3 regions of the Saccharothrix xinjiangensis genome follow, and region 2 is predicted to be linked to each of the others. Evidence: riboswitches for the same ligand, from Rfam matches in the RefSeq annotation. Region 2 holds a riboswitch; each other region holds the start of a gene.
What was found. Region 2 has a riboswitch for glycine ahead of gcvT (glycine cleavage system aminomethyltransferase GcvT). Riboswitches for the same ligand answer to the same signal wherever they lie in the genome.
Positions count from the first base shown of each region.

Region 1 (7,586 bases), on a different contig from region 2:
GGCCAACTTCCAGGACGGCAAGCGCAACCGGATCGTGGTGCTCACCGACGGCGCGAACGACGGCGGCCTGACCTTCGACGAGCTGAAGTCGCGCCTGGCCGCGGCCGGGCAGCCGGGTAAGGACGTCGCGACCAGCGTCATCGCCATCGGCCCGGACCCGGAGCACGAACCCCTGTCCGAACTGGCCCGCTCCACCGGCGGCACCCTGTCGGTCGTCGAGGACGGCCGCGGCATCGACGCCGCCCTGTCCCAACTCCTCTCGACCTGAACGCAGAACTCAGGGGTCCCGAACGTTCGACACGGTCGACCCGAACGTTCGACTCGCGCACCCTGAACGTACGACTCGCCGGTCCCGAACGTACGACTCGCGGGTCCTGGACGTACGACTCGCGCGGCCTGGGTGTTCGACTCGCGCGCGAGTCGTACGTTCAGGGCCACCGTGTCGTACGTCCAGGCACCCCGAGTTCTGCGTTCGCGTCAGTCGTAGACGGCTCGCATGGCGGTCAGGGTGGACTTGACCCGGTCGCGCAGTTCGGGTGGGGCGACGACCTCGGCGTCCGCGCCCAGGCGCATCAGGTCGACCAGGGCGTGGTCCAGGGACTCGACGGGCAGGTCGACGGTGGTCCAGTCGCCCCGGGGGGTCACGCCGTCCAGGGCGCGGGAGGCGACCAGGCTCAGCAGGACCCGCGCCCGGGACAGGCCCGCGGGCGTCAGGCGGACCGTCACGCCCATCGGGTACATGCGCCGCTCGAACCGCTCCGACCAGTCCGCCCAGTAACCGGCCAGGTCGAAGCCGCCGGGCCGGTCGAAGCCCTCGTCCAGCACCGCCGCGTCGAGCACCCGGGACACGCGGTAGGTCCGCAGGTCCTCGCCCGAGCGCACGACCAGGTACCAGAGGCCCGCCTTGAGCACCAACCCCAGCGGCTCGACGGTCCGGGACACCTCGACGTCGTTCCACCGCCGGTACCGGACCCGCACCCGCCGCTGCCGCCACACCGCGTCCGCGACCGCCGCCAGGTGCGGCACCTCCTCGGCGCCCCGGAACCAGCCCGGCGTGTCGAGGTGGAACCTCTCCCGCACCCGGCCCGCCCGCGACCGCAGCTCCGGCGGCAGCGCCGCCAGCACCTTCAGCTGGGCCGCCGCCACCACCGCCCCCAGCCCCAGCTCGGCCGCCGGCCCCGGCATCCCGGCCAGGAAGAGCGAGTCGGCCTCCTCCGTGGTCAGCCCGGTCAACCGCGTCCGGTACCCGTCGAGCAGCCGGTAGCCGCCCGCCGGGCCGCGGTCGGCGTACACCGGCACCCCGGCCCCGCCCAGCGCCTCGACGTCCCGGTAGACGGTCCGGACCGACACCTCCAGCTCGTCCGCCAGCTCCCGGGCCGTCATCCGGCCGCGCGACTGGAGCAGCAGGAGCAGCGACAACAACCGGCCCGCGCGCACGGGTCGGTTCTACCTGACAAGACCTGTCAGGTACAGCCGCCGGGCTGTCCGCATGACCACGCACGCCACCGCCGAGGCCGAGATGACGAGCTGGACCGAGCGCACCCGGGACGGGCGCCGCCACGACGAGGTGACCGGTCCGAAGCAGAGGGCCGGCGCGCCGGCCAGCCGCGAGGGCACGTTCGTCCTCCGGCACGAGGGCGGTTTCCGCGACGGCGTGGCCGACGCGACCGTCACCGTCGTCTCGGCGGGCGGCGGGCCGGCGGGCCTCACCGGTTCGGGGCGCATCACCCGGAACGGCCCCGGCCGCCTCCACCTTGATCACGCGCTCTGAACAGGCACTTCACCCGCTCTGATTGTTCAGCGTTCGCTGTGCACGAGCCAAGTCCTGATCGTGAACAACGTCGAACGGGTAGAACTGACACGTCGGCGCAGGGGGGAGAGGAGCCGACAGCAGGGGGCTCAGGGGCGGGGGGAACGAGGTCTGGTCGTTCCCCCCGCCCCTGAGAGTTCTCCGGGGAGGAGCGGGCCCGGGGGCGTCAGCCGCCGTAGGCCGACACCGGCGGGCAGGAGCAGACCAGGTTCCGGTCGCCCTTCGCGCCGTCGATGCGCCGCACCGGCGGCCACGCCTTGACCGCGGTGACGCCCGCCGGGAACACCGCCACCTCGCGGCTGTACGGGTGGTCCCACTCCGCCGTGACGCAGGCGGCCGTGTGCGGGGCGTTGCGCAGCGGGTTGTCGTCCGCCGGCCACTCCCCCGCGCCGACGCGGTCGATCTCGTGCTTGATCGCGACCATGGCGTCGATGAACCGGTCGATCTCGGCCAGGTCCTCGCTCTCGGTCGGCTCCACCATCAGCGTGCCCGCCACCGGGAACGACATGGTCGGCGCGTGCAGCCCGTAGTCGGCCAGCCGCTTGGCCACGTCGTCCACGGTCACGCCGGTCGCCTTGGTGATCTGCCGCAGGTCGAGGATGCACTCGTGGGCCACGAAGCCGCCCTCGCCGGTGTAGAGCACCGGGAAGTGCTCGTCCAGCCGCCGTGCCACGTAGTTCGCCGCGGCCACCGCGGTCAGGGTCGCCCGGCGCAGGCCGTCGGCGCCCATCATCCGCACGTACGCCCACGAGATCGGCAGGATCGACGCCGAGCCCCACGGCGCGGCGCTGATCGGGCCGACGCCCGTGGCGGGGCCGGCGGCCGGCTGGAGCGGGTGGTTGGGCAGGAACGGCGCCAGGTGCGCCCGCACGCCGATCGGGCCGACGCCCGGGCCGCCGCCGCCGTGCGGGATGCAGAACGTCTTGTGCAGGTTCAGGTGGGACACGTCCGAGCCGAACTTGCCGTACTGCGCCAGGCCGATCAGGGCGTTGAGGTTCGCGCCGTCCACGTACACCTGGCCGCCGGCCTCGTGCACCAGCCCGCACACCTCGCGCACGGTGTCCTCGTACACGCCGTGCGTCGACGGGTAGGTGATCATGATGGCGGCCAGGTCGTCCTGGTGCGCCTCGACCGTCTCGCGCAGGTGCCCCAGGTCGACGTTGCCCTTGTCGTCGCACTTGACCACCACGACCCGCATGCCCGCCATGACCGCGGACGCGGCGTTGGTGCCGTGCGCGCTGGAGGGGATCAGGCACACGTCGCGGTCCGCGTCGCCGTTGGCGCGGTGGTAGGCGCGGATGGCCAGCAGGCCCGCGAACTCGCCCTGGCTGCCCGCGTTGGGCTGGAGCGACACGGCGTCGTAGCCGGTGACCTCGGCCAGCCACCGCTCCAGGTCGCCGATCAGCTCCAGGTACCCGGCGGCGTCCTCGACCGGCGCGAACGGGTGCAGCTCGGCGAACTCCGGCCAGGTGATGGGCTCCATCTCGGCCGTGGCGTTGAGCTTCATCGTGCACGAGCCCAGCGGGATCATGCTGCGGTCCAGCGCCACGTCCTTGTCCGACAGGGACCGCAGGTAGCGCAGCAGCGCGGTCTCCGAGCGGTGGGTGTGGAACACCGGGTGGGTCAGGTACTCGGAGGTGCGGCGCAGGTCGGCGGGGATGCCGTCGGCGGTGTCGGCGTCCAGGCCGTCCACGTCGGCCACGGTGACGCCGAACGCCTGCCACACCCGGTCCAGGTGCTCGCGCGTGGTCGTCTCGTCGCAGGCGATGGACACGACGTCGTCGTCCACGCGCCACAGGTTCACGCCCAGGTCGCGCGCCGCGGCCACGACCTCGGCGGCCCGGCCCTCGACGCGGGCGCGCACGGTGTCGAAGAACTCGCCGTGCACCACCTCCACGCCGGCCTCGCACAGGCCCGCGGCCAGCACCGTCGCCATCCGGTGGGCGCGGGTCGCGATGGCCTTCAGGCCCTCGGGGCCGTGGTAGACGGCGTACATGGAGGCGACCACGGCCAGCAGGACCTGCGCGGTGCAGATGTTGCTGGTCGCCTTCTCGCGGCGGATGTGCTGCTCGCGGGTCTGGAGCGCCAGCCGGTAGGCCGGGTTGCCGTCGGCGTCGACGGACACGCCGACGAGGCGGCCCGGCAGCTGCCGCTCCAGGCCCTGGCGGACGGCCATGTAGCCGGCGTGGGGACCGCCGAAGCCCATCGGCACGCCGAAGCGCTGGGTGGTGCCGACGACCACGTCCGCGCCGATCTCGCCCGGCGGGCGCAGCAGGGTCAGCGCCAGCAGGTCGGCGGCCACGACGGCCTGCGCGCCGGCCCGGTGGATCTCCTCGACGACCGACGCGTGGTCGCGGACCACGCCGGACGCGCCGGGGTAGGACAGCAGCACGCCGAAGAAGTCGCCGCCCAGGCCGAGGCCCTCCAGGCCCTGCGACAGGTCGGCGGTGACGACCTCGATGCCCAGCGGCTCGGCGCGGGTCTCGATGACGGCGAGGGTCTGCGGCAGCGTGTCCGCGTCCACCACGAACTTGTTCGACTTGGCCCGGCCCGCGCGGCGGACCAGCGTCATCGCCTCGGCGGCGGCGGTGGACTCGTCCAGCATGGAGGCGTTGGCCAGCGGCAGGCCGGTCAGGTCGCCGACGACGGTCTGGAAGTTCAGCAGGGCCTCCAGGCGGCCCTGGGAGATCTCCGGCTGGTAGGGCGTGTACGCGGTGTACCACGCGGGGTTCTCCAGCACGTTGCGGCGGATCACCGGCGGCGTGGTGGTGCCGTGGTAGCCGAGGCCGATCATCTGGGTCATCGGGCGGTTGCGGGCCGCCAGGGCGCGCAGCTCGGCCAGGGCCTCGGTCTCGGTGGCGGGCGCGGGCAGGTCCAGCACCAGGTCGCGCTCGCGGATCGCCTCGGGCACGGCGCGCTGGGCCAGCTCCTCCAGGGAGCCGACGCCGATCACGTCGAGGATGCGCGCCAGCTCGGCGGGCCGGGGGCCCACGTGCCGGTCGGCGAAGGGGGTGCCGTGCTCAAGAGCGGCGAGGGGGATGCGGTCCTGCGTCATGGGTGTCGCCTCCGGGGCTACGGGCACACTGCTGCCGTTGCCCTCCCCCTCTGTCTCCTGCCCGTCGCCGGGCGCCTGAGAGCTTCACCCGGTGGTGGCCGGGTTTGCACCGTCGGCGGGGTCTTTTCTTGCCCGACCCGCTTTCCAGAGGCGTCTCACCCGCACGGTCCTTGCGCCTGAGAGGTTCCGGGGAGGATTTGCTCCTTCGGCGCCGAGCGGACTCGGACTCTCCCGCGCGGGATAAAGCGACTGCCCGCGAATCGTACCTGGCAGGGGACGCGCCGGTCCCGCGGGCGCGACGTGGATCTCAATGGCTGGACAACCGGGTTTGACCGGGTTTTCCGGCGGGCACCCCCGAGGTACCCGCCTGTAGCACGCCGTGTTCACGCCGTGGTCGGTGGACCTGTTCGTGCTCCGATTCGGTGCACGGGTTCGGCGTGCGCCCGGTCCGGATCGGTGTTCGGTGTCGGCGCCCGGGATCGGCGGCGCGGGCGTCCGGTGGTTCAGCCGGTGGCGCGGGTGCGGCGACGGCGTGACAGCTCGTCGTTCGGGGCCGGCACGATCTCGGCGCCGTCCGCGCGCTCGGCGGGGAACTCGTGGATGGTGCCGCTGATCTCCCGCATGGCGCCGCTGACCGCGATGCCGAACACGCCCTGGCCGCCCTGGAGCAGGTCCACGACCTCCTCGGGCGAGGTGCACTCGTAGACCGTGGTGCCGTCGCTGAACAACGTGATGCGGGCCAGGTCCTGCACGCCGCGGCGGCGGAGGTGGTCGACCGCGACCCGGATGTTCTGGAGCGAGACGCCGGTGTCCAGGAGCCGCTTGACGACCTTCAGGACGAGGATGTCCTTGAACGAGTACAGCCGTTGGCTGCCGGAGCCGTGTGCGCTCCTTATGGTCGGGCTGACCAGGTCGGTGCGGGCCCAGTAGTCGAGCTGGCGGTAGGTGATGCCCGCGATCTGGCACGCGGCCGGGCCGCGGTACCCCACGAGTTCGTCCGGCAGCGAGGAGTCCGGGAACAGCTCGCCCTGTTCGCCGGAGCCGGAACCGGCCCGGATGATGGGCGCTTCCTCGACCACGCCTGCCTCCCCTCGGTCCGGTCACGACGACCGGCGACCAACGTGAAGCCGCCGCGGCGCTCGAATCACACCGTGGCAATTCACCTGAGCTCGACGGTAAGACCGCCTAGGGGGCAGGTCAACGCGACGCGCGGGACGTGTCTGACCTCAACCTGAGGTAGAGGTTGAGAGAGTCGGCCGTTGTAAGCCATTCGGGTGACGTTTAGTGATCGTTTAGCAGAGAATTGCTGACGTTGTGTAATCCATAAGTGTGACACCGGGGGGTGGCACGCGGGGTTGATCCACAACGCACCGCACACGCCTGCGAGGGGTTCGGAACAGTGGCCGAGCCTCTCGCAGGTGTTACCCGCCCGCCGCGGGTTGAGACTGGGCGGCGGTGGTTTGACGAGGTCCGGGTCCGGGCCGACCGGGGGGTGGCTCGGACCCGCGGCGGGGGCGGCGGTCGAGGTTCGCCCGACCAGTGGGGCGGGGGGGTTGGCGGCGATCGACCCTGCGCGCCCCTGACAGCTCACCGCGGTTGTCCACAGAGCCTGTCCGCACGCGCCACCTGCCACCTGCCACCACTGTCCGCGGACCAGGTTCCGCCTTACCGCCCGCCGCGGTTGTCCACAGATCGCGCCCCGTTTCTTCCGCCTCCACGCGCGAACCGGCAAAATCAAAACAGGGGTCCCCTGGGCAGGGGACCCCTGTTCAAGCATGTCGGGCCTGGTGAACCCGTCAGGCCCATCAGGCCCATCAGGCCCGTCAGGCCTGGTGGGCGACTCAGGTGTCGGCGCCCCGGAAGTCCTCCGGCGACACGGAGTCGAGGAACTCGCGGAACTTCTCGACCTCGTCCTCCTGCTCGTCCGGGATGATCAACCCGGCCTCGGCCAGCACGGACTCCTCCGCGTGGATCGGCACGCCGATCCGCAGCGCCAGCGCCACCGAGTCGCTGGGGCGCGCGGACACCCGCACGTCGCCGTCGAACACCAGCTCCGCGAAGTACGTGCCCTCTTGCAGGTCGGTGATCCGCACCTGCTCCAACTGCCGGCCGAGGGCGCCGATGACGTCCTTGAGCAGGTCGTGGGTCAGCGGCCGGGCGGGTCGCACGCCCTGCTGCTCCAGCGCGATCGCGGTGGCCTCGACTGAACCGATCCAGATCGGCAGGTACCGCTCACCCTCGGTTTCGCGCAGCAACAGGATCGGCTGGTTGGCGGGCAGTTCCACCCGCACACCCACGACGCGCATCTCGCTCATCGGGTCTCGCCTCCCTCAGCGCGCTGAAATCCTGGCGTCCCCGCTGTATGAACGAGGATCCCCCACGTACCCTTTCGACGCTACCCGCCAAGCGGGCCTTGTGCGCAACCGCCCGTCAGGTCCGGGATCACGATGCGGACACTTGTTCACCTCGGCGAAACGCGCTTGCCCGCGCCGTCCCGCAGACCGACCTTGACGAGCAGCGTGTGCAGGGTTACCGAGAGCGCCGCCAGGTCGCGGGCGACCTCGTCGGCCCGCGCCCGGTGCGCCGCCGCGGCGGCCTGCTCGACCAGGGCGACCTCCCGGTCGGCGGCGGCCCGGAACGGGCGCAGGTGCCTGGCCTGGACGCCGTGCTCGGCCATCGCCCGGACCGTCGCGGCGATCTGCACCGCCTCGTGGTCGTAGA
Region 1 is NZ_BAAAKE010000023.1:99,529-107,114, reverse strand. Features, by position in the region: gene ABD223_RS32760 (substrate-binding domain-containing protein) at 1-268, shown strand, start outside; gene ABD223_RS32755 (helix-turn-helix transcriptional regulator) at 478-1,437, opposite strand; gene ABD223_RS32750 (DUF3224 domain-containing protein) at 1,490-1,771, shown strand; gene gcvP (aminomethyl-transferring glycine dehydrogenase) at 1,977-4,865, opposite strand; glycine riboswitch at 5,020-5,109, opposite strand; gene ABD223_RS32740 (MerR family transcriptional regulator) at 5,369-5,944, opposite strand; gene ABD223_RS32735 (bifunctional nuclease family protein) at 6,707-7,180, opposite strand; gene ftsR (transcriptional regulator FtsR) at 7,327-7,586, opposite strand, start outside.
Region 1: it holds a riboswitch for glycine, as region 2 does, so the genes downstream of both, gcvP (aminomethyl-transferring glycine dehydrogenase) here and gcvT (glycine cleavage system aminomethyltransferase GcvT) in region 2, are expected to answer to the same signal.

Region 2 (7,586 bases):
GGAGCGCGGGGCGTTCGTGGAGGTGGGCGGCACGACCCAGCCGGCGCCCGCGCCGCGGTTCGACCGGACCCCGGCGGCCGTGCCCGCCCCGCCGCCCGCGGTGGGCGAGCACACGGCGGAGGTGCTGGCGGAGCTGGGGCTGGCGGCGGACGAGGTGGCGGAGCTGCGGCGCGCCGGCGTGGTCGGCTGAGCGCCGGTCGACTCCTCGGGCCGGGCGTTCGACTCGCGGGACTCGACCGTTCGACTGGTCGCGACCCACCTTCGGCGCCCGCCGTTCGACGCTGCGGGACCGCTCATTCGACCGGTCGGCCCGGGAGTTCACCCTCCGGGGTGTTCCGCTCGATCACCGGGTCTCCCGGTCGGTCTCCGGCGCGTTCCGGTCGATCCGGCTGTTCCGGTTCATCCGGTGATCGTGAATGGGCGCGAAAAATCACCTGAAGAGGTGGTGAAAAATATCGGCGGCCGACATCGGGCTTTGTCACGCTAGGTGCGCGACCCGCCGCAAACAGGTGAGGAGCAGTACGGACGTGATGGTGTCGCTCAACTCCGGTGTTCGTGCCATGGGGGGTGGGCGAGTGCCCGTATCTAGGTGATCGGCGGGACCGCAGGTGCCCTTGATAGTCCGTTCGGGTGACACCGGGCGGGGTCGATGTGCGTCTGCGTGGTTGTCCACGCCACCGCCTGGGGGATCACAGGGGGTTTGGCGTTCGTCATCCGGGTGAATGAGGGAGCATGTCGGGTGACGCGGCGGGCACGCGCCCGCCTGCCCCTGCCCCGTGATGCGGACGGAGACCGATCAGTGAACGTCAAGAAGGTGGTGACGCTGGCGGCGGTCGCGCTGGTGCTGTTCCTCCTGATCACCCAGCCGAACGAGTCGGCCGAAGCGGTGCGCACGGCGCTCGGGTGGCTTGAGCAGGGCGCTCAGTCGATCATCACCTTCGTCCGCAGCCTCTTCGCGTAGCGGCCCGCCGAACTCCGCTCAGTGCGGTCACCAGCAGTGACATCGGGCTTCCATCGTTGGACCGTACGGGTGGAATGAGGGCTATAACGCGCTGGTAACAGGGTTTTTGACAAACCGGGGTCTAGCGGTTGTCGGTACCCGCTAATACGGTGCGCTGCATTGGCTGATCTTCGACCGATGAGGAGGCAGAATGGTCGAGGACTCCGGAGTCGACGAGCTGCTGCGGCAGTGGGCGGCTGAGCGCTCGGACGACGCGGAGCTGCAAGAGGTGAACCGGATCAAGGACGCGTGGCTCGCGGAAGCCCCGCCGTCCCCCGGCATCCCCGTGCAGCGGGCGAGTGGTGGTCCCCGTGGCCTGGTGCGGGTCGAGTCCGCTGACCCCGCCTACGTGGCGGCGATGCGGAAGCGGGCGCCCGAGGTGCCCGAGGCCCTGCTCGCGGCCGCCGCCAGCTACTGGCAGCTGGTGGGCGACCTGTCCGAGGCGGAGCAGTGGTGGGACGCGGGCATCAGCCCGCTGGACCAGCGCGCTCTGGACTACCGGGCGGCCGGGCTCACGCCCGCCGACCTCGGTCGTCGGCTCGGACCGATGACGGTGCTCCAGCACCTGCGTCGAGGCAGTGCGGCGGCCTGGTGCGTGGCCAGGTTGCAGAGGCAACGCCGGGACGGCGTGGCCTAGTCCGGAACGAGAGGGGCGGGCTCCTGTGGTCGGGAGCCCAAGCCCGAGGGGTGGGCTCCTGCGGGAGGAGCCCTCGCCCAACACGGGTCCCGAGCGCACCGCCGTGACCGGCACGCCGCCGTGACCGGCAGGGATGCCGCGACCGACAGAGGCGCACGGAAGAGGCGCACGGACCCGCACCGAGCCGAACCGGGTGAACCGGGTGAACTCGGCAAACCCGACCGTTCGACCTGCTCGGCACGCGAAGTACCCTGGAGTTCGTGCCGGGCCTCATCACCCCCAAGCGGACCGCCATCGCGCTGGTCTGCCTGCTCTCCCTCATCGTGTGCTGCGGCCTCGCCTACTGGCAGTGGGCGCGGTTCTCCGAGGCGGGCGGCACGTTCCAGAACCTCGGTTACGTCTTCCAGTGGCCCCTGTTCGGCCTCTTCCCCGCCTTCATGGTGTGGCGCATCCGCAAGCTGGACGCCCAGCGCAAGGCGGAGGCCGCCAACCCGGCCGAGGAGCCGGTGGGCGACCCGGCCGGCCGGGTCGTTACGGTTGAGCCCGTCAGGAGAGCGCACGACGACGAGGACGACGAGCTGGCGGCCTACAACCGCATGCTCGCCGAGTTGCACGCGCGGGACCAGCGGTGAAGCGAAGGTAGGGCGATGAACGGCGCGTTGACCAGGTTCCGGTTCATGGCTTACGTGGTCGGTGTCGGCCTGCTGCTGCTCGTGGCCGCCATGTTCGCCAAGTACGTGGGCGACAGCGAGACCATGATGCGGATCGTCGGCCCGGTGCACGGCTTCCTCTACGCGATCTACCTGGTGCTGACCGTCGACCTGGCGCTCAAGGCCCGCTGGTCGATCAAGGCCACGGCCCTGGTGCTGCTCGCCGGCACGATCCCGTTCGTGTCGTTCTACGCCGAGCGCAGGGTCGTGGAGAGCCTCCGGACCGGCAAGGCCCTGTGACCAGGGTTGACCGGGCCGCCGGGCCCGCCTAGCGTCTGGCGGTACCAACTGAACACGGCCGTCGACGTCGCGCGGGAGAGTCCCCAGGTGAGCTGGGGCGCCGAAGGAGCAACCCCTCCCCGGAATCTCTCAGGCACAGCTACCGCCGATGAAGGCAACTCTGGAAAGCAGGCGCCCGGTGCGCCTCGCCCACGGTGCAAGCCGCTCACCAGCGGCGAAGCTCTCAGGCTCATGACAGAGGGGGAGGCTCACTCAGACGAGGAGTCTCCGATGGACCGTGTCATCTCCCACACGTGCCCGCCGACCCGACCGGTCGGCGCTACCGGCATGTCCGCACCCCCGGAGGACCGCGCCTGATGGAAAGCCGCCGCACGCCCCTGCACGCCGAGCACGAGGCGCTGGGCGCCATGTTCACCGACTTCGCGGGCTGGCGGATGCCGCTGCGCTACGACAGCGAGCTGGCCGAGCACCGCGCGGTGCGGACGTCGGCGGGCCTGTTCGACCTGACCCACATGGGTGAGATCGTGCTCACCGGGCCGGAGGCGGGCGCCGCGCTGGACCGCGCCCTGGTCGGGCACGCCTCCGCGATCGGCGTCGGCCGCGCCCGCTACACCATGATCTGCGAGGCCGACGGCGGCGTGGTCGACGACCTGATCGTCTACCGGCTGGGTGACCAGGAGTACCTGGTCGTGGCGAACGCCTCCAACGCGGCCGTGGTGCACGAGGCGCTGGTGGCGCGGGCCGAGGGCTTCGACACCACCGTCGAGGACCGCTCGACCGACTACGCGCTGCTCGCCGTCCAGGGCCCGAGCTCCACGGCGATCCTCGAAGGCCTCACGCCCACCGACCTGTCGACGGTCAAGTACTACGCCTCCTACCCGACCGAGGTGGCGGGCAAGCCCGTGCTGCTGGCCCGCACCGGCTACACCGGCGAGGACGGCTTCGAGCTGTTCACCGCACCGGCCGACGCGCCCCACGTGTGGCGGGCGCTGCTGGAGGCCGGCGCGCCGCACGACCTGAAGCCCGCCGGCCTCGGCTGCCGCGACACGCTGCGCCTGGAGGCGGGCATGCCGCTGTACGGCAACGAGCTGGGCCGCGAGCGCACGCCGTTCCACGCGAACCTGGGCCGGGTGGTCAAGCTCGACAAGCCGGGCGACTTCGTCGGCCGCGACGCGCTGGCCGCCGTCGCCGAGCGGGGCGTGGACACCACCCTGGTCGGCCTGAAGACCACCTCGCGCCGCGCGCCGCGGCACGGGTACCCGGTGCTGGACGCGGCGGGCGACCCGATCGGCGAGGTCACCAGCGGCGCCCTGTCGCCGACGCTGGGCTACTCGGTGGCCATGGCCTACGTGGCCGTCGACCACACCCGGCCGGGCACGTCGCTGTTCGTCGACGTCCGGGGCAAGCACGAGCCGGTGGAAGTCGTCGCCCTGCCGTTCTACAAGCGAACCAGCTGACCCCAGGAGAGAGATCCACATGTCCGAGCACTTCAACACCTCCCTCGCGGAGTTCGACCCGGAGGTCGCGAACGCGGTCGCCGCCGAGCTGCACCGGCAGCAGAGCACGCTGGAGATGATCGCCTCCGAGAACTTCACGCCGGTGTCGGTGCTCCAGGCGCAGGGCTCGGTGCTGACCAACAAGTACGCCGAGGGCTACCCGGGCCGCCGCTACTACGGCGGCTGCGAGAACGTCGACGTGATCGAGCGGCTGGCCATCGAGCGGGTCAAGGCGCTGTTCGGCGCGGGCTTCGCCAACGTGCAGCCGCACTCGGGCGCGCAGGCCAACGCGTGCGCCATGTTCGCCCTGCTCCAGCCCGGCGACACGATCCTGGGCCTGGACCTGGCGCACGGCGGCCACCTGACGCACGGCATGAGGATCAACTTCTCCGGCAAGCTCTACAACGTGGTGCCCTACCACGTGTCGGACACCGACGGCCGGGTCGACATGGCCGAGGTCGAGCGGCTCGCCCAGGAGCACCGGCCCAAGCTCATCGTGGCCGGCTGGTCGGCCTACCCGCGCCAGCTGGACTTCGCCGAGTTCCGCCGCATCGCCGACTCGGTCGAGGCCTACCTGATGGTGGACATGGCGCACTTCGCCGGCCTGGTGGCGGCGGACCTGCACCCCAGCCCGGTGCCGCACGCGCACGTGGTGACCACCACCACGCACAAGACGCTGGGCGGCCCGCGCGGCGGGGTCATCCTGACCAACGAGCCGGACCTGGCCAAGAAGATCAACTCGGCGGTGTTCCCCGGCCAGCAGGGCGGCCCGCTGGAACACGTGATCGCGGGCAAGGCGGTGGCCTTCAAGCACGCCGCGTCCCCGGAGTTCGCCGACCGCCAGCGCCGCACGGTCGAGGGCGCCAAGATCCTCGCCGACCGCCTGTCACAGCCCGACGCGACCGCCGCAGGCGTGAAGGTCCTCACCGGCGGCACCGACGTCCACCTCGTGCTGGTCGACCTGGTGGCGTCCGAACTGGACGGCAAGCAGGCCGAGGACCGCCTGCACGAGGTCGGCATCACGGTCAACCGCAACGCGGTGCCGAACGACCCCCGCCCCCCGATGGTCACCTCCGGCCTGCGCATCGGCACCCCGGCCCTGGCCACGCGAGGCTTCGGCGCAGCGGACTTCACCGAGGTGGCCGACATCATCGCAGCCGCCCTCCAGCCGTCACCGGACCTGGCGGAACTGCGCGCGCGGGTCGACGTGCTGGCAGCCAAGCACCCGCTGTACCCGACCCTGTGAAGCACGGCACGAAGTAGCCCGCCCTTCGGTCGTCCCGCACCACCCGCCTGCGGGACAACCGAAGGGCACACCCCTGAACGTAGAACTCACCGGTCCCGAACGTTCGACACGGTGGACCTGAACGTCCGACTCGCGCGTCCTGAACGTACGACTCGCGATGTCCCACCGGACGACTCGCGATGCCTGACTGGACGACACGCGATGTCCGACTGGAGGACACGCGGACTCTCGGGTTGACGCGCAGCGTCAGAGCGGTGCCGCGCTCGTCCTCTCCCGTATGGCCTGGGCGCAGCCCTACCGCGCTTGTCAAGGGGTCCGCACGCCCTTCGCGGACCCCTTGACAAGGGTGGTTGCCTCCGGCAGGCCATACGGGAGAGGACGAGCGTCCCGCCCCTCCCCCGGAGGCCTGCCCAGCGGCGAGCGACCGCCCGTGAACCCCGCCAACCCCGGCCAACCCCGGCCAACCACGCCAACCCCGCCCCACCACGACCGCCGCGCAACGCCCTGATCCCCCGGCCAACCCCAGCCGGGGGATCAGGGCGCTCCACGGTGGACTTCACGCGGCCGGCGCGGTCACCCCGGGCGGCAGGCACTCGACGTTCCGCTTCCCGTTGGGCTGCACCACGAACCACGTGCCACCGACGCCCTGCCCCTTCCACTGACCCGGGGCCTCGTCCTTGGCGTAGGTGTAGAGCGGCCAACCGTCCAGGGTGACCTGCTCGGAACCGTCGGCGCGCTTGACCGTCGACACCAGCGCCGGGTCGACGCCCCGCAACGCGGGTTCGCCGCCGTTGGACAGCAGCGGCGGCCAGGTGACCGCGCACTGACCCTCGCAGTTGGACTTCGCCGGCTTGGCCGTGTCCTTGTCGAACCGGTACAGCGTGCGCCCGTCGCCGTCCTGCACGACGTCACCCATGCGGGGGACGCTCTTGCCGACCAGGGTGATCTGCGGACCGGCGGGCGCAGCCTGCGCCTCCGGCGCGGAGGCCTCCTCACCCGCGCCCTCCCCGGCAGCATCCCCAGCCGCGTCCCCGGCCGAATCACCGGCCGCATCCCCCTCGCCCGGGGCGGCTTCCTCGCTGGTCGCGGGCGCCAGCGGCGCCTCGTACTCCTGCGCCCCGGCGTCCACCTGCTCGGTCTGGGCCACGGTGGTGCCCCGCAGCACGGTGGTGTTGGACGTCCACACGACCAGCGCGAGCACGGCCACCAGGCCGGCCGCGACGGCGATGGCGACGCGGTTTCGTTGGATCACACTCAACTCCTCCTCGGTCCGTCGATCGCTCCACCGACGATTACGGCCCTGTCACGGCAACGGTTCAGCTCCCGGCGAAGTCAGGGGTGGGCCTCTTCCATTGACGCAACTTCCTGGTTGCCATACTTTCTAGCAACCGAACGGTTGCAACTTGGAGGACGTCGTGGGCTTTCCCGATCGCATCGAACGCACCCTCGAACTCGCCCACCCGCCGCGCGCGGTGTGGGACGCGCTGACCACCGCCGAGGGCCTGGGCTCCTGGTTCGGCAACGAGGCGACGGTGGACCTGAGCGTGGGCGGGGTGATCCGGCTGTCGTGGGAGGGCGGCCACGCGGTCGACCTGCGCGTGGAGCGGGTCGAGGAACCGTCGGTGTTCGGGTTCACCTGGCCGGTCGACGGGCTCCCGGAGGACGAACGGCACCGCACCTACGTCGAGTTCACCCTCGAACCCGTCGACGGCGGCACGCGGCTGGTCGCGGTCGAGACCGGCTTCGCCCGGCTGCCGGAGGACGCCGGCCGCAAGGCCCACGACGCCCACGTCCAGGGCTGGAAGAACGAGTTGGCCGACCTGGCGGCCCACCTTGACGCGGCCTGACGACGAGGCGATCGCCGAACAGGTCTTCACCGCACTGGCCGACCCGAGCCGGCGGGCGGTCCTGGCCGCGCTGGCCGAGGTCGGCCCCTCCACCGCCACGGACCTGGCCGCCCGCCTGCCGATCACGCGGCAGGCCATCGCCAAGCACCTGGCCCTGCTGACCGAGGCCGGCCTCGTGACGGCCGAGCCGGGGGAGCGGCGCCGGGTGCGCTACCGGCTGCGCTCCGCGCCGATGCGGGTCGCCCAGCGGTTCCTCGCCGCACTGGCCCGCGACTGGGACGGCCCACTCGGCGCGCTGAAGGACCACCTGGACCGGAACGCCTGAACCGGAACGGAACCCCTCCAACCCAACCCCTCGACCGCAACCCTTGAACCCGAAAGCGAGCACACGGTGAAGACACCACCGATCG
Region 2 is NZ_BAAAKE010000002.1:142,244-149,829, reverse strand. Features, by position in the region: gene ABD223_RS06015 (CaiB/BaiF CoA transferase family protein) at 1-190, shown strand, start outside; gene ABD223_RS06010 (hypothetical protein) at 800-961, shown strand; gene ABD223_RS06005 (helix-turn-helix transcriptional regulator) at 1,152-1,637, shown strand; gene ABD223_RS06000 (hypothetical protein) at 1,898-2,269, shown strand; gene ABD223_RS05995 (DUF3817 domain-containing protein) at 2,285-2,587, shown strand; glycine riboswitch at 2,650-2,741, shown strand; glycine riboswitch at 2,743-2,832, shown strand; gene gcvT (glycine cleavage system aminomethyltransferase GcvT) at 2,944-4,044, shown strand; gene glyA (serine hydroxymethyltransferase) at 4,064-5,329, shown strand; gene ABD223_RS05980 (COG4315 family predicted lipoprotein) at 5,886-6,581, opposite strand; gene ABD223_RS05975 (SRPBCC domain-containing protein) at 6,745-7,176, shown strand; gene ABD223_RS05970 (ArsR/SmtB family transcription factor) at 7,163-7,501, shown strand; gene ABD223_RS05965 (DUF899 domain-containing protein) at 7,568-7,586, shown strand, end outside.

Region 3 (7,586 bases), on a different contig from region 2:
TCGGGTTGACGAGGTCCTCGGACCTCTCGCCGTTGACGTTAGGGAGTCGGTCACACCAGCGTCAACGAAGTTCACATCGGTGAAACCGCGCCGGCGCGTCCCGTCCCCGCCGGGGATCACGCAGCGGCGGGTCGCCTGCTCCACCCGAGTGATCGGACCTCTCCCCCACCGGCGCACCGTCTCAGCAGGTCCGATCCATCCTCCGGCCCAGTCGCCCGGGGGATGACGATGGGTGACCTCCGGCTCTGCGCGGTCGGCGTTCCGGTGACGTTCCCGGCACTGGCCACCGGGCACGCGGTTGGTGTTCGGCCTGCGCGTCGGACTGGTCCGCACCGCGCCGGCGCGCCTGCTCGGCCCGCGGGTGGTGGTGGCGGTGTGCCGGCCGAGCGGTTGACGCTGGTCGCGGACCGCTGCCAACCTGGTCCGATGGGGGAAGCGGACGTGGCGCGGCGGGCGTGGGCGGCGCCGCTGCTGTTCTTCGGGGTGGCGACGCTGCTGGTGCTGCCGCTGTACCGGCCGGGCGGGTCGGGGCGGCGCGGCGGCGACGTCCTCTCGCAGGCGGTGAACCTCCCGGACCTGCGCCACCCGACCGCGGTCGGCCTCTACTGGGTGGCCGTGCTCCTGGTGGGCGCGTGGGTGGTGGCGCGGGGCCTCGGGTACGCGACACCCGCGGGCGCCTACCTGGCCGCGGCCGGTGTCGGCTGGGCGGCCCTGCCGGCGAGCACCGCCCTGCACGACCTGCCGCGCTGGTGGACGGGCACCGGCACGGGCGTGATCCTGCTGGCCGCGGCGGCCGCGCTGTGGCGGCGCGGGGTGCTGTACCCGACGCTGGTCGTGGCGCTGCTCGGCGCGGCCGTGCTCGTGGCGTCGCACCCGGCGGTCGGCCCGCTGATCGCCCTCGGCGTCGGCCTGTTCGCGCTGGCGGACGCGGTGCCCGACAACGCCCTGCGGACCACCGTGGCGGCGTTCGCGGTGGCGCTGTGCCTGTCGGCGGCGGCCGCGCCCGTCGAGGCCGGCTCGGCGTGGGCGCTGGCCGGCCCACTGGCGCTGCCGGGGCTGGTGCTGGTCCTGGGCGGGGCGGTCGGCCTGCGCAGGCCCGCGGTCCGGGTGGGATCTAGCCTTCGGGCATGAGCATCCACGACATCCCGGTCCACACCCTGTCCGGCGAGGCGTCCAGCCTGGGTTCGCTGGCCGGCAAGGCGCTGCTGGTGGTCAACGTCGCGTCGCGGTGCGGCCTGACGCCGCAGTACAAGGGCCTGGAGCGCCTGCACGAGAGGTACGCGGAGCGCGGTTTCTCGGTGGTCGGTTTCCCGTGCAACCAGTTCGCGGGCCAGGAGCCGGGCACGGCGGAGGAGATCGCCACGTTCTGCTCGACCACGTACGGGGTGACGTTCCCGCTGTTCGAGAAGGTCGACGTGAACGGCCCGGACCGGCACCCGGTGTACGAGGAGCTGACCGCCGTGCCGGACGGCTCCGGCGCGGCCGGTGACGTGCAGTGGAACTTCGAGAAGTTCGTGCTGTCCCCGACCGGTTCGGTGATCGCCCGCTTCCGCCCGACCACCGACCCGGAGGCGGACGAGGTGGTGGCGGCGGTCGAGTCGGCGCTGCCGCGCTAGTCGACGGAGCGGTGCGGCGCGGTGGAGGACGCGCGTCCGGCACGCCGGACGCGACCGAGGTTCAGATGCGGTCACTGGCGCGTTCGGCGACCAGCACCGCCGCTGCACCCGCCCCCGCCACCAGCAGCATCCCGACCGCCGCCTCGACCGCCCGCTGCCGCCCCGCCTCGTCGCCCCACAGCCACAGCATCACGCAGGCCGCGGCCAGCAACCCGACCGCCGGCCCGACGCACACCACGCCGCGCCGGTAGCTGCACCACCACGTGCAGCCCCCGGCGTACTCGTGGCGGCACAACCGCTGGCCACGCGCATCCCGCGGCAACTGGACGGCCTTCACCTCAGGTCCCGTCCGCACAGCTGGCAGCGGTCACGACCCGGCGCCGGGGACGGCACGTGCACGCCGCCCTCCCCGGCAGGACACGGCTCAACGCTCATCCCCCGAGTGTGACACCGACCTCCCGGGCACCCGTGGTGCGCCACTGCAACAGGCCACACCCGGCCCACGCGCCAACGCGGGGCCGGGTGTCACCGCGACCGTCAGCACTCGATCACGTTCACCGCCAGCCCGCCCCGGGCCGTCTCCTTGTACTTGTCCTTCATGTCCCGGCCGGTCTCCCGCATGGTCTTGATGACCTTGTCCAGCGACACGAAGTGCGACCCGTCCCCCCGCAGCGCCATCCGCGCCGCCGTGATCGCCTTGATCGACGCCAGCGCGTTCCGCTCGATGCACGGGATCTGCACCAGCCCGCCGATCGGGTCGCAGGTCAGCCCGAGGTTGTGCTCCATCGCGATCTCGGCCGCGTTCTCGACCTGCTCCGGCGTGCCGCCCAGCACCTCGGCCAGCCCGCCGGCCGCCATCGAGCAGGCCGAGCCCACCTCGCCCTGGCAGCCCACCTCGGCGCCCGAGATCGACGCGTTCTCCTTGAACAGCACGCCGATGGCGCCCGCGGTCAGCAGGAACCGCACCACGCCGTCGTCCGAGGCGCCCGGCACGAACCTCGCGTAGTAGTGCAGCACCGCGGGCACGATGCCGGCCGCCCCGTTGGTCGGGGCCGTCACCACCCGGCCGCCCGCGGCGTTCTCCTCGTTCACCGCCAGCGCGAACAGCGTCACCCAGTCCATCACCCGCAGGGGGTCGGTGGCGTAGTGCTCGGCCGCCAGCAGTTGCCGCATCTCCGCGGCCCGCCGCCGGACCTTCAAGCCCCCGGGGAGGACGCCGGTCTCGGTGCAGCCCCTCTCGACGCAGTCCTGCATGACCCGCCAGATGTGCAGCAGGCCGCCCCGGACCTCGGTCTCGTCGCGCCACGACAGCTCGTTGGCCAGCATCACCCCGCTGATCGGCAGCCCGGTCTCGCGGGTCCGCGCCAGCAGCTCGTCGCCGGACTTGAACGGGTGCGCCAGCGCCGTCCGGTCCGCCTTGATCCGGTCGGCGCCGGCGGCCGTCTCGTCGACCACGAAACCGCCGCCGACCGAGTAGTACACCGCCGAGTCGACGACCTCCGACCCGGCGTGAGCGGTGAAGCTCATGCCGTTGGGGTGCAGCGGCAGCGACTTGCGCCGGTGCATGACCAGGTCGTCGTCCTCGGTGAAGGCGATCTCCCGCGCACCGCCCAGCCGGAGCCTGCCGGACGCGCGGATCTCCGCGACCCGGGCCTCGGCCGCCGCCGGGTCGACCTCCTCCGGCCGGTGCCCCTCCAGCCCGAGGAGCACCGCCTTCGGGCTGCCGTGGCCGTGGCCGGTCGCGCCGAGCGAACCGAACAGCTCCACCCGCACCCGGTTCACGGACGCGAGCGCGGGCCGCAGCCTGGCCGCGAACATCGTCGCCGCGCGCATCGGGCCGACCGTGTGCGAGCTGGACGGGCCGATGCCGACGGAGAACAGGTCGAACACGCTGATGGCCACGATCAGGCCTCGGTCAGTTCCGCGTACTTCGCCGCGGTCAGCAGCCCGGTGGCCTCCTCGACCGCCACCTTGAACAGCCAGCCGCGCCCGTACGGGTCGTTGTTGATCAGCGACGGGTCGGTGACCACGGCCGGGTTGACCTCGACGACCTCGCCGGTGACCGGCGCGAACAGCTCGCTGACCGACTTGGTGGACTCCAGCTCGCCGCACACCTCGCCGGACGTCACGCGGGTGCCCGCCTTGGGCAGGTCGACGAACACGATGTCGCCCAGCGACTCGGCCGCGTACGAGGTGATGCCGATCGCCACGGGGTCCTGGGCGCCCGGCGCCCAGTCGACCCACTCGTGCTCGGGCGTGTACAGCAGCTTCTCCGGAAAGGTCACGACAGCGCTCCCTGGGTGGTGGTCCTGGTTCCCCCACTCTGTCCTGGGACCTGAGAGCTTCGCCGCACGAAGCTGCGGCTTGCACCGTGGGTGCGCGCTGTGGAGCACGCTTTCCAGAGTCGCCTCACCCGAGCGGTTCTCGCTGCCTGAGAGTGTGCGGGGTGCTTGCTCCTTCGGCGCCCCGGGACGGTGCCCGGGGTCTCTCCCGCGCGGGTTCCGGCGTCTCTGCGCGACGCCGCGGCCGATGTTCAGTTGACTTGCCCGCACGCTAGGTGGCGGGTGGGACGGGTGTCAACGCGCCGGTCGACTTGTCCTGCCGGCACAACCGGGCCCCCGGCCGTTCGTGCCGGGAGCACGATGACACCGCGAACCGGGTAACCGACCTTTGGTGCAACGACGGCCGAAGGAGCCCACCGTGCGGATCGCAGTTCCCCGCGAGATCAAGAACCACGAGTACCGCGTCGCGCTGACCCCGGCGGGCGCCCACGAGCTGACCACGCGCGGCCACGACGTCTACGTGGAGGCGGGCGCCGGGCTCGGTTCGGCCATCACGGACGAGGAGTACCTCGCCGCCGGCGCCAAGGTGCTGGCGAGCGCGGACGACGTGTGGACCGAGGGCGAGCTGGTGCTCAAGGTCAAGGAGCCGGTGGCCGAGGAGCACCCCCGGCTGCGCGAGGGCCAGGTCCTGTTCACCTACCTGCACCTGGCCGCCGACCGGCCGCTGACCGAGGCGCTGCTGGCGTCCCGCACCACCGCCATCGCCTACGAGACCGTGCAGAGCCCGAACGGCGCGCTGCCGCTGCTCGCCCCGATGTCCGAGGTCGCGGGCAGGCTCGCGCCGCAGGTGGGCGCGTTCGCGCTGATGAAGCCCTCCGGCGGCCGGGGCGTGCTGCCCGGCGGCGTGCCCGGCGTGCACCCGGCGCGCGTGGTCGTCATCGGCGGCGGCGTGGCGGGCCTGAACGCGGCCACCATCGCCGCGGGCATGGGCGCGGACGTCGAGATCCTGGACACCAACGTCGACCGGCTGCGGCACGTCGACGCCCTGTTCCAGGGCCGGCTGCGCACCGTCACGTCCACCCGGTACGCGGTCGAGCAGGCCGTGCGCGAGGCCGACCTGGTGATCGGCGCGGTGCTGGTGCCCGGCGCCAAGGCCCCGAAGCTGGTGTCCAACGAGCTGGTGGCGCAGATGAAGCCCGGCTCGGTGCTGGTGGACATCGCGATCGACCAGGGCGGCTGCTTCGCCGACTCGCGGCCCACCACGCACGCCGACCCGACCTACCAGGTCCACGACTCGGTCTTCTACTGCGTGGCCAACATGCCCGGCGCGGTGCCGCGCACGTCGACCTACGCGCTGACCAACGTGACCCTGCCGCACGCCGTGGCGCTGGCCGACCGGGGCTGGAGGGAGGCGCTGCGCGCGGACGCGTCGCTGGCCCTGGGCCTGAACGCGCACGAGGGCGCGCTGACCAACCGGCCGGTCGCCGAGGCCCACGACCTGGAGCACACCGCGGTCGAGATCTGATCCGGGAGCCCACGAGCTGATCCGGGAGAAGAGAGGGCCCCGCTCACCTACCGTGAGCGGGGCCCTCGACGTGAGAGGCGGCCCGCTCAACCAGCCTGGGGGTCACTGGGAGCGGGCCGCGCTGCCAATCCTAGCCGGAGTTCGGGGGCCCTGCCCAGCGGGCCCACCGGTCCGGCCCACACCACCCGCCACCTGAACCACGGTGCGTGCACGTGGTTCAAGCGAACGAGTGAATCTAGACGGTAACGGGTAAGTCACGGCGGCTCGTCGGCCGATGGACAGGTCTGGGAACCCGCGTCGCTACGCAGCGGGGTCGTCCGCTCGCGCGGCGAGGCGCCGCGCCACCTCCGATCGGAGTGCCGATGGCTCAACCACAGGACTGGATCGACTGCCACGACCCGTTCGGGCGGGACCGGTCGATGACCGTGATCGTCGAGGACGACCGGGTGCTCCTGGTCTCCCCGCCCGGCGAATCGGCTGTGATGTCCGTCACCCAAACCCGCCGACTGCACCGCCTGCTCGACCAGGCCGCGGACAGGATGTGAGCGTCTTGGACGAAGCCCTGCGGGCCGCGGTGCTGCGCCGGTTGGCGCTGCTCGACGAGGCCGCCGAGCGCGGTGAGGCCGACTCGCTGGTGCCGCTCGCGCGCGCCGAGATCCACCGCCTGGCCGACGGCTGGCGGCTGCTGCTGACCGTGCACCAGCAGGGTCCGGACGGCCGCTGCCGGGCGTGCCCCGGCGTGCTGCGGAACAAGAGGTGGCCGTGCCAGGTGTGGACGATGGCGCACCAGCACCTCATCGGCGAGGGCTCCACGCACCGGGAGCGGCGGCGCGCGCGGCGGTCGGCGCACCGCGCGGCGCACCGCGCGGAGGAGGTGCCGGGGACCGCGCCCGGCGGTCCGGCGGGCGGCGTGGTGGGCGGCCTGCCCGGTGACCTGTTCGGCGGGCTGCCCGGTGGTCCGCCGGGGAATCCGTCGGGGGACCCCGAGGCCACCGCGGAACTGCCCGTGGTGGTGTCGAAACCACGACATGCCCTCCCCGAGTGATCCCGCTAAGGCAGGATGACGCCCGGTAGGAGCAATCCGGGAGGGACGCGTGCACGACGGCAGTGGCCGCATCGTGGTGCAGGGCTTGACCAAGCAGTTCGGTCCGGTCGCGGCGGTGCAGAATCTCAGCTTCACGGTGGAACCCGGTTCCGTGACCGGCTTCCTCGGACCCAACGGCGCGGGCAAGACGACGACCCTGCGCATGCTGCTCGGCCTGGTGACCCCGACCGCGGGCACCGCCCTGATCAACGGCAGCCCTTTCGACCGGCTCGGCAACCCCGGCCGGGTGGTCGGCGCGGTGCTGGAGGCGCAGGGCTTCCACCCCAAGCGCACCGCGCGCAACCACCTCCGGGTCTACGCCGCCGCGATCGGCGTGCCGGACGCGCGGGCCGACCAGGTGCTCCAGCTCGTGGGGCTGGGCGCGGCGGGCGACCGCAAGGCGGGTGAGTTCTCGCTCGGCATGAAGCAGCGGTTGGCGCTGGCCACCGCGCTGCTGGGCGACCCGCAGATCCTCGTGCTCGACGAGCCGGCCAACGGGCTCGACCCCGAGGGCATCGCCTGGCTGCGGTCGTTCCTCCAGTCGTTCGCGCGCAGCGGGCGGACCGTGCTGATCTCCAGCCACCTGCTGGCCGAGGTCGAGCAGACCGTGGACCAGGTGGTCATCATCAGCCGCGGCCAGACCATGTTCTACGGGCCGCTGGACAACCTGCGGGCGCAGCAGCAGGCGCGGGTGCTGGTGCAGCCCTCGGACGCGGGCGCGCTGGTCGCGGCGTTGCGCGAGCAGGGCGTCGCGGGCATCGAGCAACTGCCGGACGGGCGGATCGCGATCACCGGGGTCGAGGTCCAGCAGGTCGCGGACGTGGCGCTGAAGGCGGGCGTGTCGATCTACGGGATCGAGGAGGAGAGGGCCGACCTGGAGCGGCTGTTCTTCCAGCTCACCAGCGGTCAGTACGCGGGGCAGGACCAGTACGCGGCGCAGGGCCAGTTCCCGCCGGGCCAGTTCCCGGGGCAGTTCCCGCCGGGGCAGGGTCAGTTCCCGGGGCAGCAGCAGGGCAGCGGGTACTACGCGCCGCCGCCCGGTTACCAGCAGCAGGGGTACCAGCAGCCCGGTTACCAGC
Region 3 is NZ_BAAAKE010000021.1:77,253-84,838, reverse strand. Features, by position in the region: gene ABD223_RS31140 (hypothetical protein) at 427-1,131, shown strand; gene ABD223_RS31135 (glutathione peroxidase) at 1,128-1,616, shown strand; gene ABD223_RS31130 (hypothetical protein) at 1,678-1,953, opposite strand; gene ABD223_RS31125 (L-serine ammonia-lyase) at 2,154-3,518, opposite strand; gene gcvH (glycine cleavage system protein GcvH) at 3,521-3,901, opposite strand; glycine riboswitch at 4,025-4,119, opposite strand; gene ald (alanine dehydrogenase) at 4,317-5,423, shown strand; gene ABD223_RS31110 (hypothetical protein) at 5,786-5,968, shown strand; gene ABD223_RS31105 (hypothetical protein) at 5,965-6,468, shown strand; gene ABD223_RS31100 (ABC transporter ATP-binding protein) at 6,518-7,586, shown strand, end outside.
Region 3: it holds a riboswitch for glycine, as region 2 does, so the genes downstream of both, gcvH (glycine cleavage system protein GcvH) here and gcvT (glycine cleavage system aminomethyltransferase GcvT) in region 2, are expected to answer to the same signal.